Regions from separate parts of the Planococcus versutus genome, predicted to be linked through region 2. Evidence: predicted binding sites of a transcription regulator. Region 2 holds the regulator's gene; the other holds the start of a gene.
The links. Region 2 encodes NrdR, which represses ribonucleotide reductase genes. Its sites were predicted from a motif close to AACACNATATATNGTGTT; they were not measured.

Region 1: the regulator NrdR is predicted to act here: its motif matches at 5,945-5,962, upstream of I858_RS08765 (vitamin B12-dependent ribonucleotide reductase).

Annotation. Positions count from the first base shown of each region.
Region 1 covers NZ_CP016540.2:1,716,326-1,724,474, reverse strand. The annotation lists glycine riboswitch at 94-185, shown strand; gene gcvT (glycine cleavage system aminomethyltransferase GcvT) at 354-1,454, shown strand; gene gcvPA (aminomethyl-transferring glycine dehydrogenase subunit GcvPA) at 1,482-2,849, shown strand; gene gcvPB (aminomethyl-transferring glycine dehydrogenase subunit GcvPB) at 2,842-4,305, shown strand; gene I858_RS08775 (rhodanese-like domain-containing protein) at 4,500-4,883, opposite strand; gene I858_RS08770 (lipoate--protein ligase family protein) at 5,040-5,819, shown strand; gene I858_RS08765 (vitamin B12-dependent ribonucleotide reductase) at 5,996-8,149, shown strand, end outside.
Region 2 covers NZ_CP016540.2:1,292,064-1,300,212, forward strand. The annotation lists gene polA (DNA polymerase I) at 1-1,334, shown strand, start outside; gene mutM (bifunctional DNA-formamidopyrimidine glycosylase/DNA-(apurinic or apyrimidinic site) lyase) at 1,350-2,219, shown strand; gene coaE (dephospho-CoA kinase) at 2,229-2,834, shown strand; gene I858_RS06580 (glyceraldehyde-3-phosphate dehydrogenase) at 2,933-3,952, shown strand; gene speD (adenosylmethionine decarboxylase) at 4,265-4,648, shown strand; gene nrdR (transcriptional regulator NrdR) at 4,763-5,239, shown strand; gene I858_RS06595 (replication initiation and membrane attachment family protein) at 5,251-6,627, shown strand; gene dnaI (primosomal protein DnaI) at 6,628-7,563, shown strand.

The DNA.
Region 1 (8,149 bases), 420 kb from region 2:
AAGATTGCGCTTTCCTATAATCAATGTTAAGATATATTCAAAGTTATACTATTCTGTATAGCATTTTGGACCAAACATTTTTGATTTGGGCGGATGATTGTACGAGGAGAGAACGCGAATGCGTCGCCGAAGGAGCAAATGACAAAAGTCGTGAATCTCTCAGGCAAAAAGACTCGTATAGGACGCATCTCTGGAGAATGCTGCATGTCAGCTACCAACGAGGAAAACCATTACGGTAAACTTTCAGGTTCCAGGACAGAGATTTCCCTTTAAAGGGAAATCTCTGTCTTTTTTTGTGCTCAGATGCTTTTTGGTCTGACCAAAACGAAGTTGAAGAATGAGGAGGAATTTCATTGACACAGTTAAAGCGTACACCTCTGTTTGAAACGTATTCAAAATATGGTGGTAAAACCATTGATTTTGGCGGTTGGGAATTGCCTGTGCAATTTTCGAGTATTAAAGAAGAGCATGAAGCAGTTCGAACAAAAGCGGGTCTTTTTGATGTATCACATATGGGAGAAATTTTTGTCACAGGTGCAGATAGCTTAACGTACCTCCAACACCTCGTCACGAATGATGTGTCCAAAATTCAAGATGGTCAAGCGCAATATACAGCAATGTGTTACGAAGACGGTGGAACCGTTGATGATTTATTGATTTATAAATTAGCAGATGAGCATTACTTATTAGTAGTAAATGCTTCTAATATTGAAAAAGACGTTGAATGGATGGAACAAACAAAAAAGGGCGATGTGACAATAGATAATGCCTCTGATCGTTACGGCTTGTTAGCGTTGCAAGGCCCATTAGCTGAAACTATACTTCAGCGATTAACAGACGAAGAGTTAACAACCATTAAACCTTTCCGTTTTAAAGAAAATGTGAAAATAGCAAACCAAACAGTGATTTTATCTCGTACAGGTTATACAGGAGAAAATGGTTTTGAAATTTATGCCGCTCCTGAATCGTTAGTGAGTTTGTGGGAAACTATTTTAGCTGAAGGTGAAGCTGAAGGGCTAGTTCCTGTTGGTTTAGGTGCTCGTGACACATTGCGCTTTGAAGCCTGTCTTGCGTTATATGGCCAGGAATTGTCCAAAGACATTACCCCACTAGAGGCAGGTATTAACTTTGTGGTAAAACTAAAAAAAGAACAAGATTTTAGTGGCAAAAAAGCCTTAGCTACTCAAAAAGAAGCGGGTGTGCCGCGTAAGTTAATAGGCATTGAAATGGTGGATAAAGGAATTCCACGTTTTGGCTATCCAGTATATGCAGGAGACCAAAAAATTGGTGAAGTGACAACAGGTACGCAATCGCCAACACTTAAGAAAAATATCGGATTAGCGTTAGTTTCAAGTGAGCACACTGAATTGGGTCTTGAATTAGAAGTTGAAATTCGTGGCAAACGATTAAAAGCGAGAACAATAGAAACACCATTTTACAAACGATCAAACTAATCTAACTTGAAAAGGGGACAGCACTCTATGAAACATCGCTATTTACCAATGACCGTACAAGACAAACAAGAAATGTTGGAAACAATCGGTATCGAATCTATAGATGAATTGTTTGCAGACATTCCAGAAAAAGTCCGTTTTAAAGGCGAATACAATATCAAACCGGCTAAATCTGAGTCTTCACTGACCAAAGAATTGGCACAGCTTGCTGCTAAAAACGCCGACACTAATCGTTATGCTTCATTCCTTGGAGCGGGTGTATACGATCATTACAAGCCAATTATTGTTGATCATGTAATTTCACGTTCTGAGTTTTACACAGCCTACACTCCTTACCAGCCAGAAATTTCACAAGGTGAATTGCAAGCAATTTTTGAATTCCAAACAATGATTAGTGAATTGACAGGCATGGATATTGCTAACTCTTCTATGTATGACGGCGGTACAGCACTTGCTGAAGCAGGGATGCTTGCTGCGGGACACACAAAACGTAAGAAAATACTTGTATCTCGTGCAGTTCATCCAGAATCACGTGACGTTGTGCGCACATATGCACTTGGCCAGTCGATTGATGTAATAGAAATCCCATTAAAAGACGGGCATACTGACTTGAACGCATTAAAAGAAATGATGGACGATGACGTTGCGACAGTAATGATTCAATATCCAAATTTTTTCGGTCAAGTTGAAAACTTAAAAGAAATTGAACCAATCGTACATGGATCAGGCGCATTGTTATCAGTTTCTTCAAATCCATTAGCACTTGGTGCATTAACTGCCCCAGGTCAACTAGGTGCAGATATTACGGTGGGGGATGCACAGCCTTTCGGCATTCCAGAAGCATACGGTGGACCGCATTGTGGTTATTTTGCAGTAACGAAAAAATTAATGCGCAAAGTTCCAGGTCGTCTTGTTGGAGAAACAACAGATGATGAAGGCCGTCGCGGATTCGTGTTGACGTTGCAAGCTCGTGAACAGCATATTCGTCGCGATAAAGCGACGTCTAATATCTGTTCGAACCAAGCGTTGAACGCATTAGCGGCTTCAGTTGCGATGACAGCTCTCGGCAAAGTAGGAACACAAGAAATTGCAAAACAAAATATCGTTAAAACACATTATATGAAACAACAAATGGAAAAAGCCGGATTCGAAATTGTCTTTAAAGGCGCTCACTTTAATGAATTCGTTATAAAGACCAAAGAATCGGTCAAGCAATTAAACGATCATTTGTTTGAACAAGACATAATCGGCGGATATGATCTGGGATTGAGCTACGACGAATTCCAAAACCATATGCTAATTGCAGTTACTGAACAGCGAACAAAAGAAGAAATCGATATATTTGTGCAAGAAATTGCTGCAAAAGTACAGAAAGTAGGTGCTACTCATGCATAAGGACAACCAAGCGCTAATTTTTGAATTAACAAAAGAAGGCCGCATCGGCTATAGCTTGCCAACACTTGACGTACCTGAAGTTGATTTGAGCGAGTTATTACCAGCTGATTTAATTCGTACAGAAGTAGCAGAACTGCCAGAAGTATCAGAACTTGATATCATGCGTCATTACACAGCCTTATCAAACCGTAACCACGGTGTAGATTCAGGTTTTTATCCACTCGGTTCTTGTACGATGAAGTACAATCCAAAAATTAATGAATCTGTTGCGCGTTTCCCCGGATTTGCAAACATTCATCCGTTACAAGATGAAAAAACAGTTCAAGGAGCTCTTGAATTGATGTTTGATTTACAAGAACATTTGAAAGAAATTACTGGGATGGACGAAGTAACATTGCAGCCGGCTGCAGGCGCACACGGTGAGTGGACAGGCTTGATGATGATTCGGGCTTACCATGAGTCACGTGGCGATTTAAAACGAACAAAAGTTATTGTTCCAGATTCGGCACATGGCACAAATCCTGCTTCAGCAACTGTTGCTGGATTTGAGACGGTAACGGTTAAATCGAGTGATCAAGGACTTGTGGATTTAGAAGATTTGAAGCGTGTTATTGGAGACGATACAGCGGCGTTAATGTTGACCAACCCAAATACACTCGGTTTATTTGAAGAACAAATTTTAGAAATGGCAGCGATTGTTCATGAAGTTGGTGGGAAACTGTATTACGACGGTGCCAACTTGAACGCGGTTATGTCAAAGGCTCGTCCTGGTGACATGGGCTTTGATGTGGTTCACTTGAACTTGCATAAAACGTTCACAGGACCTCATGGTGGCGGTGGTCCGGGATCAGGTCCAGTAGGCGTAAAAAAAGATTTACTGCCGTATTTGCCAAAACCACTATTAGTAAAAAAAGATGATGCTTATACGTTTGACTACAACCGTCCAGAGTCAATTGGTCGTGTTAAACCATACTATGGTAACTTCGGTATTAACGTACGCGCCTATACGTACATTCGGTCAATGGGACCAGATGGCTTAAAGGCAGTCACAGAATATGCTGTGTTGAACGCCAACTACATGATGCGTAAATTACAGCCTCATTTTGATTTGCCATACGATCGTCATTGCAAGCATGAATTTGTCTTAAGTGGACGTCGCCAGAAAAAATTGGGCGTCCGTACATTAGACATGGCCAAACGCTTGCTTGACTTTGGCTATCATCCGCCAACAATCTACTTCCCATTAAACGTTGAAGAAGGCATGATGATTGAACCAACTGAAACCGAATCTAAAGAAACATTGGATGCGTTTATCGATGCACTGATTCAAATTGCCAAAGAAGTTGAAGATAATCCGGAAATTGTTCAAAATGCACCGCATACGACAGTCATCAACCGCTTAGATGAAACAAAAGCGGCACGTAAGCCTGTGCTTCGTTACTATAAAACTGAATAGAAATTAAAAAGGCGTGAAAGCTATTTGGCTTTCACGCCTTTTTTGTATGGAAGCATTTAAGTAACGGCTCTTTTAAAAAAAGAGAGATACAACGCTATTAACGCACCTGAGTGGCTGTTAGGGTCTTAGACAGTGAGGAAGTCATGAAGATAGAAAAAAACCCTTCCAAGCATAGGTGGAAGGGTTTTAAGTGTTTAATTTTTAGCTTTAATTTTTCCGGTCCATTGTTTAAACCCGCCTTGCAGTTGGAACAATTGTTTATAGCCTTTTTTCTTCAAGAAAATTGCAACACGGCCACTACGTGCTCCGTTTTGGTCGTATAAATAAACCGGCTTGTCTTGACGGATTTCTTTATAACGCTGACGCAATTGTGTTTGAGGAATATTGCGGGCTCCTAAAATGTGACCTGCCGCAAAATCTTTCGGCTCGCGGACATCAATTAATTGAGCTTTGCGATAACCTTCGATAAATTGTTCTTGTGTCAAGTTCGTGACAGCTTTTTTCATGCGGAAATAAGTAATTACCGCATAAATGAGGATTGCTAACAGTATTGCGATCGTAATGTATAAAAACTCCAATGTTCTTGCCCCTTTCTACTCTTCCTTTATTATAAGAGAAGAGATGACGGATATTCAATGCCAATGTTACACTAATTATCGGAAATAGGAGGCGATCTTGTGAAATATCCAAAATGGAATTTTATAAATTCAGGTGCGGGAAGTCCATCTTTTAATATGGCGTTAGACGAAGCCTTGCTAACATGGCATAGTGAAGGACTTATTCCACCTGTGATTCGTTTTTACAGTTGGCAACCAGCAGCTCTTTCAATCGGCTATTTTCAAAAAGTAGAAAAAGAAATCGATATGGAAGCAGTAGATCGGCTTGGACTGGGATTTGTTCGTCGACCAACTGGTGGCAGAGGTGTTCTTCATGAACATGAACTTACATATAGTATTATTGTGAGCGAAGCTTATCCGGGTATGCCTGAAACAGTCACAGAGGTCTACCGGGCATTGAGTGAAGGTTTATTAAAAGGTTTTCACAACTTAGGATTAGATGCTTCCTTTTCGGTGCCTGATACAGAAGATCAGCGAACGGATTTGAAAAAGCCAAAATCAGCTGTTTGTTTTGATGCGCCAAGCTGGTATGAAATGGTCGTTGAAGGCAAGAAAGTAGCAGGAAGTGCTCAAACGCGCCAAAAAGGAGTTATCTTGCAACACGGTGCCATTTTGCTTGACTTGGACGCTGAAAAACTTTTATCGGTTTTTAAATTTTCAAGTGAAACGGCGAAAGAGCGGATGCGTCTTAAAATCCCAGAAAAAGCCGTTGCTATTAATTTACTAAGCGAGCAGCCAGTCACACAAGAACAATGCATCCGAGCTTTTAAAGCTGGATTTGAACAGGCTTTATCGATCAACTTTACTCCATTCCAACTAACTGCTCAACAACTTGAAGAAGTCAAGACCATTGAACAAAAAAAATATGCGAATTCTGAATGGAATTTTCGCGTGTAGTGTCTTTCGGCTCATTTTCATTGGAGAAACCTTGATGAATCGAGCTTTCCAAGCAAATTGGAAATTCCGTCAGAAACTTGTTATTGAAAACAAGTTTCAATATGTAGTATGATGGGAATCGAAGTAATACTATATATAGTATCTAGCTCCATATAACATAAAGGAGGAATTGTCAAATGGTTTCCGCCACACAACAATCCCAGTATTCATTAAACACACAAGCTTTAAATGAAGATATCAAAACGTTCCCACAAGTTCATGCAATCTCACCCGATATGAAGTTAACGCATAAAGGGGTATCGCGCCTTGTTATGATTGACCGTTATTCGTTTAAGGACACAGAGAAAAAAACACTTAAAGCAGGTGATTTTGTTGTTTTAACGGTTAAAGAAGATCCGAAGTTTCCAGCTCGCGGCCTTGGATATATCGTTTCAATCGATAAAGATGCAAACAAAGCAAAAGTTTGGATTGAAGAAGATTATAGAAGCGCAATTGATAACCCAGAAGAACAAGCAGCAGGCGTTGTTAACCGTCCGATCGAAGTGATTGAAAAGCCGATGGAAGTTTTCTATGAGCAAATTGCAAAACGTAACGCAACTGGTCTTGCTTCTGTTGAGAAAACAGTTGAAAAGCGTCAAGAATGGTTTGAGAAATTCTATCAGCAATTGGTTGATTTGAAGTTTATTCCAGCTGGACGTGTTCTTTATGGAGCGGGAGCAGATACAGATGTAACTTATTTTAATTGTTACGTAATGCCATTTGTTGCGGATTCACGTGAAGGCATTTCAGATCACCGTAAACAAGTAATGGAAATTATGAGTCGCGGAGGAGGCGTCGGTACAAACGGTTCAACCCTTCGTCCGCGCAACACGTTAGCTCGTGGAGTCAATGGCAAATCATCAGGATCTGTATCTTGGTTGGATGATATTGCAAAACTGACACATCTTGTTGAACAAGGTGGATCACGACGTGGTGCGCAAATGATCATGCTTGCAGACTGGCATCCAGATATCGCAGAATTTATCATTTCGAAAATGCAAAACCCAAGAATTTTACGTTATTTAATCGAAAAAACAAATGATGAGACGATTAAAAAGTTAGCTTACGATAAATTGAAATTTAAACCGCTGACAGCTCAAGAAGATGCAATGTATCAAGGAATTTTGAACTACCGTACAATTCCTGGCATGGGTGGATTTAATGAAAAAATTATGCGAGATGCTGACACGAAATTGCGCGATGGTGGTACGTATTCTGTTCATAACGAAGAATTCCTAACTGGAGCGAATATTTCAGTTACATTGACGAGTGACTTTATGACAGCAGTCGAAAATGATGCGGATTTTGACTTGCGTTTCCCGGCAGTTGAGTCATATTCAAAAGAAGAAATGGCTGTTTATAACAAAAAATGGCAAGAAATTGGTGATGTTCGTGAATGGGAAAGCATGGGACATGGCGTTCGTGTTTACCGTACGATGAAAGCGCGTGAACTCTGGAACTTGATCAATATTTGTGCAACGTATTCAGCAGAACCGGGTATTTTCTTTATCGATAATGCTAATGAAAAAACCAATGCCGCAGCATATGGTCAAAAAGTTGTAGCAACAAACCCTTGTGGAGAACAACCATTAGCGCCTTATTCGGTTTGTAACTTAGCAGCAGTCAACTTGGCGCAATTTGCAGATCCAAAAACAAAAACAGTTGATTTTGAAAGCTTAAAAGAAACTGTTCGTGTCGGTGTCCGCATGCAAGATAACGTAATTGATGCAACACCATATTTCCTTGAAGAAAACCAAATACAAGCACTTGGCGAACGCCGTGTAGGTCTTGGAGTTATGGGATTAGCTGATCTACTGATTTACTGCGACAAAGAATATGGTTCACCAGAAGGCAATGAACTTGTGGATGAAATCTTCAAGACGATTGCGACTGCAGCTTACGAAATTTCAACGGACATAGCGGCAGAACGTGGCAGTTTTCCATTCCTAGTTGGTAAAACAGATGAAGAAACAGCAGCACTTCGCAAAGCATTTACGAACACTGGATTTATGCAAGACATGCCAGAGCATGTTCGCGAAGCAGTTCTTGAAAAAGGAATTCGCAACTCTCATTTATTGACAGTCGCTCCTACAGGATCTACTGGTACAATGGTAGGCGTTTCAACAGGACTTGAACCTTATTATTCGTTTACTTATTACCGTAGTGGACGTCTTGGTAAATTTATTGAAGTTAAAGCGGATATTGTTCGTGAATACTTAAAAAACAACCCAGAAGCTGATGAAGAAAACTTACCAAAAGCATTTGTAACATCAATGGAACTAGCACCAGAA
Region 2 (8,149 bases):
GTGCTAAAAAGAAAGTACCAGAAGATGCCATTTTGCATGAACACATTGCTAGAAAAGCACGTACGATTTGGAAAGTTCGTCCTCTTGTAATGGAGAAGCTTGAAGAAAACGAACAATTTGACTTATACGATAAATTGGAATTGCCATTAGCTACTGTATTAGGGCAAATGGAGTCACTTGGTGTTCGTGTTGACCGCGATCAATTATCCGAAATGGGCAAAGAATTGTCTCACAAGCTTGATAAAATCGAAGCGGATATTCACAGCCTGGCTGGACAACAGTTTAATATTAATTCGCCTAAACAATTAGGCGTCATCTTATTTGAAAAACTAGGCTTGCCAGCATTAAAGAAAACCAAAACAGGTTATTCAACAGCAGCCGATGTTCTTGAAAAACTAGAAGGGCAACATGAAATTATTTCGCACATCTTAATGTATCGTCAGTTAGGAAAACTATTATCTACTTATATAGAAGGTTTACTAAAAGAAATTCACGACGATGGCAAAGTTCACACGAGATTCCAACAAGCTTTGACAACAACCGGTCGACTTAGTTCAACCAATCCAAACTTGCAAAATATTCCGGTTCGACTTGAAGAAGGGCGGAAAATCCGCAAAGCGTTTATCCCTTCAGAACCTGGATGGGTCATGGTAGCAGCGGATTATTCGCAAATCGAATTACGTGTGCTTGCAGATATGTCAGAAGATGAGCGATTAGTACAAGCTTTCAAAGATGATCGTGACATTCATACAACAACAGCAAGTGACGTTTTTCACGTGTCGGAATCAGAAGTGACGAGTGACATGCGCCGAGCAGCAAAAGCAGTAAACTTTGGAATTGTCTACGGTATTAGCGATTACGGTTTGTCTCAAAACTTAAATATTCCACGTAAAGAAGCAGCCGATTTTATTGAGCGCTACTTTGCTAGCTTTCCAGGCGTCAAGACTTATATGACAACGATTGTAGCAGATGCCAAACGTGATGGGTTTGTGACAACCTTGATGAACCGCCGACGTTATTTGCCGGATATTACGAGTTCAAACTTTAACTTGCGTAGCTTTGCAGAGCGCACAGCGATGAATACACCCATTCAAGGCAGCGCGGCAGATATTATCAAAAAAGCGATGATTGACATGGATGCAGCATTAGAACGTGAAGACATGCAAACGCGGATGTTATTGCAAGTGCATGATGAATTGATTTTTGAAGCACCACCCGAAGAATTAGATAAGCTAATGAAGCTAGTGCCTGAAGTAATGGAAAATGCAGTGAAACTAGTTGTGCCGTTAAAAGTGGATATTGCACATGGCTCTAGTTGGTACAATACGAAATGATAGGAGGGCATTAAGATGCCAGAACTTCCAGAAGTCGAAGGAGTCGTTCGGCAAATTCGCCCAGTTTCTATTGGTAAAAGAATTACAGCAGTAACGGTTTCAACTGTTATCCGTTTGTCTAAAGAAAATGGAAAAGAAGCTATTATCAAGCGGATGGAAGCAGATCGTTTTATTCATAGTTTAACGGGTGCACAAATTATTCAAGTTGAACGACGTAGTAAATACATTTATTTTACACTGCGAAAAGACAATGAGTTTTTATTGGTTAATCATTTAGGAATGTCTGGAGCCTGGTTTTATGTAGATAGACTTGAATCGATTGCCGAAGATAAATTTCGTCGTCATGTTCATGTCACTTTGACATTGAGTGATGGGAATTTTTTGGTGTTTTCAGACATTCGCCGTTTTGGAGAAATGCGTGTGTTGCAACAAGAAGGGGATTTCCCACCTTTATTACTGATGGCACCAGAACCTTTTGAAAAAAAAGCTCTCGCGCATTTTTTAGCTATGGCCGAAAGTCAAAAATATAAAAACAAAGCGATAAAAGAAATTATCATGGACGGACAAATCATTTCAGGTTGCGGCAATATATATGCAACTGAAGCACTTTTTAAAATGAAAATTCATCCGAAACGTTCAGCAAGTCGTATTAGTCAAAAGCGGAAAATAGAATTATTCGAAGTGATTGTCGCTATTTTACTCGAAAGTATTGAAGCAGGAGGCAGTACAATTTCAGATTACCGAAATGTTAACGGTGAATCAGGCAGTATGCAAAATCGTTTTGGTATGTATGGGAAAAAACAATGTGAAGTTTGTGGCGCAATGACGAAAACCTTGAAAATCGGCGGCCGGGCGTCTGTTTATTGTCCGAGCTGTCAGAAATGAGGATAAATCATGATTATTGGGTTGACGGGTAGTATTGCCAGTGGAAAAAGTACTGTATCTAAAATGTTGAAGAGTGCAGGTTATCCAGTTATCGATGCTGATCTTGTAGCGAGACTTGTTGTTGAACCAGGCTCTGCCACACTAGCAAAAATCATCCAGGCATTTGGAAAAGAAGTAATCAGCGAAAACGGTACGATGAATCGTGCGAAAGTTGGAGAAATTATTTTTAATGATCCAGCAAAACGAAAAATATTGAATGACATTATCCATCCAGCCATTCGACAAGAAATGCTCAAGCAACGTCAAGAATTTTTGTTACAAGGACATGAAACTATCATTATGGACATTCCATTATTATTTGAAAGCCGTCTTCAACGACTTGTTGATAAGATTTTGGTGGTTAGTGTGACGGAAGAAAATCAGTTTAATCGACTAGTAGAAAGAAATGGTTTTACAGAAAAAGAAGCACGTGTGCGCATTAGCTCGCAGTTGCCTATGTCTGTAAAAGAAGATGGTGCAGACGCTGTTATTTACAATAATGGAACAATCGATGAAACTGAAAAGCAATTAAAACGTATTTTAGAACGCTGGCATGGAGACCTTAAAAAGCAATAAAAGATCGCTTTTAAGGTTCTCTAAATAGATGATTGTGTTATACTATATATGAAATTAAAAAAATGAGTATAACTTAATTACAAACGGAGGATTCTTACATGACAGTTTCAATAGCAATTAACGGATTTGGCCGTATTGGCCGTATGGTTTTCAGACAGGCAATTCTGATGGATGACGTAACAATTACGGCAGTCAATGCGTCATATCCAGCTGAGACCCTTGCGCATTTGATTAAGTATGACACAAATCACGGCACCTTCTCAGGTGAGGTATCTTCAGAAGAAGATGCATTAATTGTTAATGGTAAGCGTGTTCAATTAGTAAATGAACGCAATCCTCTGAATCTCCCGTGGAAAGAAATGGGTATTGATATTGTTATCGAAGCAACTGGAAAATTTAATTCACGTGAAAAAGCGGTACTTCATTTAGAAGCCGGTGCTAAAAAAGTGATTTTAACAGCACCTGGTAAACAAGAAGACATTACGATTGTTATGGGTGTAAACGATGAAAAATTAGACATCGAACAACACGATATCATTTCGAATGCAAGCTGCACAACAAATTGTCTAGCACCTGTTGTAAAAGTACTAAATGACAAATTTGGTATTGAAAATGGCTTAATGACGACAGTTCATTCGTATACGAACGATCAACAAAATTTAGACAATCCACATAAAGACCTTCGTCGTGCACGTGCATGTGCACAATCCATTATTCCCACTTCTACGGGTGCTGCGAAAGCGCTATCACTTGTCTTGCCGGAACTGCAAGGAAAACTTCATGGTATGGCGTTGCGTGTACCGACACCTAACGTATCATTAGTAGATTTAGTAGTGGATTTGCAAATGGATGTTACGATTGAAGAAGTGAATCGTGCTTTTAAAGAAGCTTCTGAAAATGATTTAAAAGGAATCTTGAGTTTATCAATGGAACCTTTAGTTTCTGTGGACTTTAACAGCAACCCACAATCTGCAATTGTTGATGGATTAACAACGATGGTTATCGGAGGACGAAAAGTGAAAGTTTTGGCTTGGTATGATAACGAATGGGGTTATTCCGCGCGTGTCATTGATTTGACTAAAAAAGTTGCTAATGCTTTAGTGCTAGTGTCTAAATAAAAAAGCCGTCTCGCACTTCTGTTGTAAAAAGTGCGAGCTTTTTTTGTGAAAGTCTTTATTAGAAAATTCAAGCGCAATTAGCTATTTATGATTGCAATTCCAATAGATCCGTTTTATACTATGAATCGTAGTTAAAAAATAGCTACCACTTCTGACTTTCCATTGTACACTTCGGAATTAGGAGCGTAAGATTTTTTATTCACATGACTGCTTAAAGGGTTAGGACCTCTTTGGACTAACTTTCCCCCGTGGTAGTCAACTTTGAATATTTTGCGCAAAAAACAAAATGATATCAAAGGGGGAAAACGAACCATGGAAACAATGGGACGTCACGTAATTGCAGAACTTTGGCAGTGTGATTTTGACAAATTAAACGATATGGATTATATCGAACAAACTTTTGTTGATGCAGCACTCAAATCAGGAGCTGAAGTAAGAGAGGTAGCTTTTCACAAATTCGCTCCACAAGGTGTTAGCGGAGTTGTGATCATTTCCGAATCTCACTTGACCATCCACAGTTTTCCGGAACATGGCTATGCGAGTGTAGATGTCTACACTTGTGGTGATTTAGATCCTACGATTGCAGCGGAATATATCGCAGAAGCATTAGGTTCAACATCACGCGAGCTTATAGAAGTGCCACGCGGTATGGGTCCAGTAAATGTCGAAAAATCCAAAGTTTCAGTAACCATATAATCCATTTAACTAAAAACACGTAAGTAGAGGATGAAATCCTCTGCTTTTTCTATTTTTTTAACGAATATTTGTTATACTAGATACACTAGATAGAGAAGTTAGGGAGATGTCAAAATGAAATGTCCAGCTTGCCAACATAATGGGACACGCGTTGTTGATTCACGGCCAATAGACGAAATGAAATCAATCAGAAGGCGAAGAGAATGTGAATCTTGCAGTTATCGCTTTACCACGTTTGAAAAAGTAGAAGAGATGCCACTGATTGTCGTCAAAAAAGACGGGTCGCGTGAAGAATTTAGCCGTGAAAAAGTATTGCGTGGATTAATTCGCGCGTGCGAAAAACGGCCGGTATCTTTAGAAGTGCTGGAAGAAGTTGTGTTCAATATCGAAAAAGACCTTCGCCGAGCAGGGAATCCGGAAGTGAAATCGGAAGAAGTTGGAGAGTTGGTCATGAATCGATTGGCGTCAATTGATGAAGTGGCCTACGTCCGCTTTGCTTCTGTATATCGCCAATTTAAAGACATTACCGTTTTTATCGACGAGCTGAAGGATTTGCTGAATAAAAGTCCGGAAGACAAGAAAATCGATTAAGGTGGTGTAGTATGACTGCTTACTATAAAGAATTGCAACCTGCAGATGCCTACCGCATTCGGTTGCCATATCCATTTTCAAATTACGATCGCCAGCTTTTGACTATGCTGTATCAATCGATGATTGGAGCAGAAGCAATATCGCTTTACTTAACTTTATGGGCTGAAGGTGAAGCATCGACAGAAGAGTCGAGTCATTATACAGTGATGAATACTTTAGGAATTCCGATTTCAAAAATTTTTGAAGCGAGAATTCAATTAGAAGCGATTGGGTTACTGAAAACTTATAGAAACGATAGCAGTGAACGCTCTTTTATATATGAATTGTGTCCACCACTCGATCCGAAAACTTTTTTTATGGATCCATTGCTGTCGATGTTTTTGTTTAGTAAAATCGGGGAAACGTCATACCGAAAAATACGCAAACGCTTTTTAATTGAAACTGAAATTCCTGCTGACTTTAAAGAGGTATCGCGAACATTTACAGATATTTTCCAACCTGTTCACGCAAAAGTGGGATATCCCCCTGAAAAAGAAGATTTTCAAGAGCGTAAAAAGGGTAGCTATGTTACAGAGTCAGATTTTGATTTTGATCTGCTTCAGCAAGGTTTATCCGAGTCAATGGTACCGAGACGCGTATTGACAGCTAGCATTAAAGCTTATATTGCGAAATTAGCATTCTTGTATAGTTGGGGACCATTCGATATGCAACTAGTTGTCATGCGAGCAATTGAAGGCAACTATCATTTATCCATCGAAAACTTGAAAAAAGAAGCAACCGAATATTACAAAGCAAAAGTTTCTACAACAGCACCTCAGCTTGTTCAAATGTATAAAGTAGCGGAAAAAAAACCGACCATAGATGAATCTCCAAAAACAAGACAAGATGAATTACTAGTTTATTTAGAGACCGCACCACCTATTCAAATACTGCGAGACATTGCTAATGGCAGTGAGCCTTTGCCGGCGGATCTCGAACTGGCAAATCAATTAGTTACAAGCCATGGAATGGAACCGGCTGTGGTGAATGTCTTGCTTCAATACGTTTTGCTTCGCACAGATATGAAGTTAACAAAAGCTTACGTGGAAAAAATCGCTTCACATTGGTTACGCAAGAATATTACAACGGCTAAAGACGCGATGGAAATTGCCCGTGTCGAACATACGCAATATATGAAATGGAAATCTGAAGGTTCTCCAACAACTGCGGCTAAGCCATTTACAGGTAATGGGAATCATAAACCGGTGCGTGAAGAAAAGTTGCCGGAATGGTTTCATAAAAAAGATCAAGTGTCTGCTCTTAAAGCAGAGCCGAAAAACGAAAGTCTAGAAATTGAAAAGCAAAAGCTTCTTGCGAAACTGGCGCTGAAGAAAGGAAAAGGTGGTTAAATGGAACCGATTAGCGAAACCTTAAAACGCGTAGTCAATGCACCTGCTTTTTCTGAGCGTTATAGTGAAATGCGTAAAGAAGTATTGGCTCATCCAGGTGTTCAAAAATTTCTTGAAGACCATTCAGATGAAATTGATGCACCTACAATTGACAGAGGACTTCACAAGCTATACGAGTATATCGACCAGTCCCATGATTGCAATAAATGTCCAAGTCTTGACGGGTGTATCAACCATTTGAAAGGCTTTGAACCGAATCTTGTACTGGAACGTGGCACCATTGGTATTTCGTATACACAATGTCGGTTGAAAGACGTTAACGACAATAAACGTCACGCCTCATCTTTAATCCATAGCATGTATATGCCAAAAGAAGTGATGCAAGCAACACTTTCAGGATTTGAATTAGACGATAGCCGCATGGAAGCATTTCGGACAGTTGGTGAATTTCTAGATCAGGCAACCGGTCCAGACAACTTGCCTGAAAAAGGGTTATACCTTTACGGACAATTCGGAATTGGGAAGTCTTACTTATTAAGCGCAGTAGCTAACGAACTAGCTGATATCAATGTCAAAACAGTATTGGTATTTGTACCTGAATTCATGCGTGAAATGAAACAAGCGATTGGAGATCAAACTTTACAGGAAAAAGTGGATTATGTGAAAAAAGCAGATGTCTTAATGCTCGATGACATTGGAGCAGAAGCAATGTCGAGCTGGACGCGTGACGAAGTACTCGGTACAATTCTTCATTACCGGATGTCAGAAAAGCTACCGACGTTTATGTCATCAAACTTTAGTTACAGCGAGCTAGAATACCATTTAACGTATTCACAGCGTGGTGAGAAAGAAGATTTAAAAGCGGCGCGCATCATGGAACGCATTCGCGCGTTAACGACGCCCGTTATGCTTGATGGACGTAATCGACGAAATTAAGCGCTAGAACTATTGCATTTTGGAACAATTCGGTTTATAGTAATAACAATCAAATCAAGATATTACATGCAATGACGAGGACATGAGCGGAAATTACGACTTTCAGAGAGAGAAGCCTAGGCTGTAAGCTTCTTAAGTTAAGTTTTTCTTGTTTACCCCCTCCGAGCAGCAGCTGTGAACAGTTTTTTAGTAGCAGCTGACGGTACCGGCCTGTTAGCCGATGCAGAGCTTCTTTCAATACGGATTTGTCCCTATTGAAGTGAAGAAGGGTGGAACCACGAGCTAAAGCTTCGTCCCTTTTGGGATGGAGCTTTTTTGTGTGGAGAAAAAGAAAGCGCAAGCCGCTGTACAGAGGAACATAAGCTAAGTGCGCGACTTCCTGTCGCAACGCTTACGTGATCCGCATCCTGCGGACCTCCGACAGGCATAAGATGGACTTCCGAAGCGGCGTTTTGCCGCACAGGAAAGACAGCTTATGACCCGAGGAGCAGGTCATTGCAGCTAGACCGAGAAAAGCGGAAATGGCCGTTTTGCTCCGACAGGCATAAGATGGACTTCCGAAGCGGTGTTTTGCCGCGCAGGAAAG